Regions from separate parts of the Henriciella litoralis genome, predicted to be linked through region 2. Evidence: riboswitches for the same ligand, from Rfam matches in the RefSeq annotation. Region 2 holds a riboswitch; the other holds the start of a gene.
What was found. A riboswitch is a leader RNA that binds a small molecule or an ion and turns the genes downstream of it on or off. The one in region 2 is predicted to bind glycine.
Positions count from the first base shown of each region.

Region 1: it holds a riboswitch for glycine, as region 2 does, so the genes downstream of both, gcvT (glycine cleavage system aminomethyltransferase GcvT) here and B8783_RS08840 (D-amino acid dehydrogenase) in region 2, are expected to answer to the same signal.

Region 1 is NZ_NCSS01000004.1:226,782-229,181, forward strand. Features, by position in the region: gene gcvH (glycine cleavage system protein GcvH) at 1-59, opposite strand, end outside; gene gcvT (glycine cleavage system aminomethyltransferase GcvT) at 72-1,226, opposite strand; glycine riboswitch at 1,399-1,490, opposite strand; gene B8783_RS01110 (TadE/TadG family type IV pilus assembly protein) at 1,579-2,400, opposite strand, start outside.
Region 2 is NZ_NCSS01000006.1:1,092,119-1,094,518, forward strand. Features, by position in the region: gene B8783_RS08835 (TonB-dependent receptor) at 1-585, opposite strand, end outside; glycine riboswitch at 861-957, shown strand; gene B8783_RS08840 (D-amino acid dehydrogenase) at 1,016-2,284, shown strand; gene B8783_RS08845 (malate synthase G) at 2,314-2,400, shown strand, end outside.

The DNA.
Region 1 (2,400 bases), on a different contig from region 2:
GTCACCCATTCATGGTCTTCGGTGTAGAACGTATTCTGCTGGGTAAATTTCTGGGTCATCTCAACTGGTCCTCAACGTTTGTAATTTGGTTCGACGAATGGAAGGGCGGCGACCTCACCGGCGCGGGCCTTGCCGCGCACCATCAGGTCAATCTTGGTGCCTGGCTCGGTCAGATCGGCGCGAATATAGCCCATCGCGACAGGCCCTTCGACGCTCGGCCCGAAGCCGCCTGATGTCACGACGCCAACTTTAACGCCGTCGACATGTATCTCTGTGCCCTCGCGGGCCGGCGCGCGCTCAAGCGGGCGGATACCAACGCGCTTTTCGGCTGCGCCATTGGTCAGCTGATCGGTAATTTTGGCGGCGCCGGGAAAATCAGCCCGCGCCCGGCGTGACTTCTGGATCACCCATTGCAGGTCGGCCTCGACCAGAGTGCGACTTGGGTCCATATCATGGCCATAGAGGCAAAGCCCGGCTTCCAGACGCAGACTGTCGCGCGCCCCAAGCCCGATCGGCTTGACGCGGTCATCGGCCAGCAGTGCTTTCACGATGCCAAGCCCAGTCTCATTGTTCGGCAGAAGCAGCTCGAACCCGTCCTCGCCGGTATAGCCAGAGCGGGTTACCATGAACCGCTCGCCATCCTTCTGGACGTGCGCACAGCGCATGAATTTAAGCTCACCTGCTTCAGGAAAATGCGGCTCGATCACAGCAGCCGCTTCCGGCCCCTGCAAGGCCACCAATATCCGGTCATCGGCGGTCTGCAGCATGCACTGGTCGCTGAGCTTCTCACGCATCAGTGCCCAGTCTTCGGCCTTCACCGCGCCATTGACGACAATATAGAGCATGCCCTGCAGATCATCGTCAGGCATACGCGTCACGATCAGATCGTCGAGGATACCGCCCTCTTCGTTCAGCAGAACGGTCAAACGGCCCTGCCCCGGCTTCAGTGCAGCAATATCGCTCGGGACAATTTGCTCAAGCAGCGCCGAAATCTTCTCATGCGCGCCCGGCCCTCCAAGGCCTTCCTTCAGGAACAGGAAGCACGGGCCCATATGTGAGACATCGAACAGGCCGGCATGCTGGCGCGTCCACAGATGCTCTGCCATGACGCCCTCAAACTGCACGGGCATTTCATAGCCGGCAAACGGCACGAGTTTGCCGCCATGTTCGACGTGCACATCATAAAGAGGTGTCTTGCGGAGGTTTTCTGAAGCCTGATCAGCCATGGCGCCCTTTACAGTTGAACAGCCACACAGCCCTCGCCCTCCGAGGATGTGGCCGCCCCCGCTGTCTCGGCGCCTGAGAGATTCCGCCTGACGCTCATTGGTATGAGCCGGCTTGCTCCTTCGGCGAGGCCGACAATACGGGCATAGCCGCATTCGCCTCTTTCCAGCGTGTGGTCTCCCCCCGGTCCATTTTGCCTGAGCGTTTCCGGGGCGGTTGCGCCTTCGGCGGCGGGCTTGTGGCCCACTCTCTCCCGGGAAGGAGGTCTACTGCCCCCTACCTATTTCGGATTCCGGATGGCGGCAAGCACAACTCGTCACGTCGATGAGGTTATTCCATCCAGCTGCGCAGGAATTACTCAGTCAGCGCGAGATTTGTCAGCTGGCTCGCAATGGAACGGTAAGCCGATTTCAGTTCGTCACCGTTTTTGGCGTCGAAAAAGCGGCTCTTTTCGCCCGCGCAGTCTTCAAGCACGCGCTTGGCCGAAGAGCGAACGTCGAACGCAATCGCGTAAACAAGGATGCCTTCATCGCGCATCCGGCCGCACAGTTTCTTGGCTTGCTGCTTGCTGTTGCCCTGCCAGCGCTCATACTCGGTGTTGAACTCACCATCGGTCATCAGAATGACGGCCTTTTTCGATTGTGGCTCATCATAGGCCCGCGGTGCAGACGCAGCTGGCCAGATGTCTTTCCAGGCCGGTGAGATGAGATACCACGCCCAGGCCACGCCGATATGTCCGGCAGTGCTACCATTCGCGCGCAACTTGTCGATCTTGCCCTTGAGCACGCTGGCGTTCGAGCTCAGGGGTTCAACCGGTGTCGATGGACACGAGCTGGCGGCACTGCCGATCCATTTGTTGTTGCCGGGCGCGTCGTCTTTCCAGGCGGCGGCCCCTTTGCGCTCGGAGACGCATACGGTCGGGCGCGCCCAGCGAGGGCGGTCCATGACCGCATCCGCATAGCTTCCGGCATTCACAGAGTCTGAATAGGCGTTGAAGCCCACGCGGACACGGTCGCCCGTCCGCTGTGTAATCAGGATATCGATAGCGTCGCTCGCGGCGACTTTCAGGTCTTCGAGCTTTTCGCCCTTCATCGAGCCAGAGACGTCCAGCATCAGCGCGACGTCCAGCTTGGTCATTGCGGCGCGCGCACTCGATTCATTGCTCATTGAAACCTT
Region 2 (2,400 bases):
CGCAGCCTCTAGTTCCGTTGTGTTGAAGCTGGAATAGGATGCTCGCAAACTGGCCTCAAATGTGTCGGTCGGCTTGTTCGAGATAAACTTGATCGCACCGCCAGTTGTGTTTCGGCCATAGAGTGTGCCTTGCGGCCCCTTCAAGACCTCAAGCCGCTCGGTATCAAAGAATTGAAATGCGGTCAGAACAGGCGAACTGACGTAGACTTCGTCGGCATATACCGCGACGGGGCCCGCATTATTGGTATTGAAGTCGTTTAGGCCTGCGCCTCGCAAGAAGAAGACAACCTGGCTGCCTTCCCCGCTCGGAGACAAAATTTCCAACCCCGGCAAAAATTCGCCCAACTGATCCGTCTCGGTGATGCCTAGATCTTCAAGTGTTTCGCCTGTGAACGCAGAAATACTAATCGGAACATCCTGTAAATTTGCAGCGCGCTTTTCCGCTGTCACCGTAATGGCCCCAAGCGTACGGGTTTCTGTTTCAGCCGCGTCCGCGCCTGAATCTGGGCCGCTTTGAGCGGCAGCTGAGAGGGCCAACACCAGGGTGCTGACGCTCGAAATAACTCCGAATTTGATCTTGTTCATATTCTGCACTCCTCCAGCGAGAGCTTTAAGGCACGATTTTTTGATAAAGTAGTCAATCATACTTTTTTAGAATTTTCAGGAAGTGTGTCGAATTTGCTACACATCCATTTTCAGCAGTTACAGGCATTCTACTGTCCGTTGATTTAAAGGCTTGACTTAAAAATATGGTATACTACTTTTTTCTTGTTCAAAGCTGTCGACAGGGAGAGCCCGGATATATCCGGCGCCGAAGGAGCAACCGCCCCGGAAACTCTCAGGCCTAATACCGGTCGACTTGAAGGACATCTGGAGAGTGGTCGCTATGGCGGCCCACCGAAGGAGCAAGTGAGTCGACGCTCATGAATCTCTCAGGTTCAGGACAGATGGGGCAGAAACGATTGCGGATCAGGCCCGCGTTCGTTTCTGCCCATTTGTCTGCTTGGAGATTCAGATGCAGAATATTGCGATTGTTGGTGCCGGGATTACGGGGATCACCACAGCCTACGCCCTGCTTAACCGCGGATTTGAAGTAACCGTTTTTGACCGAAACCGATACGCAGCGATGGAAACGTCGTTCGCAAATGGTGGCCAGTTATCTGCTTGCAACGCTGAGGTCTGGAACAACTGGACTACCGTCGGCAAAGGTATAAAGTGGCTCTTGCGCAATGATGCGCCGCTCTTATTCAGCCCCTCGCCGAGCTGGCACAAATATTCCTGGATTGCCGAGTTTTTGTTGGCGACGCGGAAGTACCGCGAAAACTCGATGGAGACGGTTCGTCTGGCACTTCTGGCGCGTCAGCGCTTATTTGAGATTGCCGAGACTGAGCAACTCAGCTTCGACTTTGCTCAAAAAGGGATCTTGCACTTTTACAAATCAAAAGAAGATCTTGAATCTGCCGCAACCGTCAATGGCATGCTGAATGAGGCGGGACTTGATCGCCGCGCGGTTACACGCGAGGAAATCAAGTCAATCGAGCCAGCGTTGAGCGGCGAGTTCGTCGGCGGATACTACACTCAAGATGACGCAACGGGCGACATTCACAGATTTACACGCCAATTGTCGGAGGTTTGCGTCAATCGAGGCGCGATCATGCGATTGGGAGCCGAAATTTCCCGCGTCAAAGCTCATGCACAAGGCGTGGATATCCAGTTCGACCAAAGTCCGAATGGCCGGGCCGATCCTCAAACATCGACTCACGATGCCATCGTGGTTTGCGCCGGTGTGGAAAGCAGACGCTTTGCATCCCAACTGGGCGACCGGATCAATGTCTACCCCGTCAAAGGCTATTCGATCACCGTTCCCATTACCCACGTAGATAGTGAGTTGGCGGCGCCACAAGTTGGCTTGCTCGATGAAGCGGCAAAAATCGTTACCAGCCGACTTGGGCCTGACAAATACCGAATTGCGGGTACAGCGGAAATAAATGGATTTGGCCGCAATATTCGCGCGGACCGAATTCGTCCACTGGTCGAATGGGTTCACACGCATCATCCTGAATTAGACGCGTCGGGCTCAATTCCCTGGGCTGGTTTGCGCCCGATGATGCCGGACATGATGCCTCGAGCGATGGCCGGCAAGCGAGACCGCGTGTTCTATAACACCGGTCATGGACATCTCGGATGGACGCTGTCAGCCGCGACCGCCGAGATCGTTTCGGAAAAGATCCTTAAATCATTTACCGGGCGTTTGCAGACCGTATCCCCTGCTCTGGCAGCCTGACCTCCAACAGAATTTTGGTGAGAATAGTAATGACAAACTATGTGGACCGCGGGCAGCTCAAAATCGATGCCGCGCTAGCTGACTTCGTTGAACGAGAAGCTCTCAAAGGATTGCCG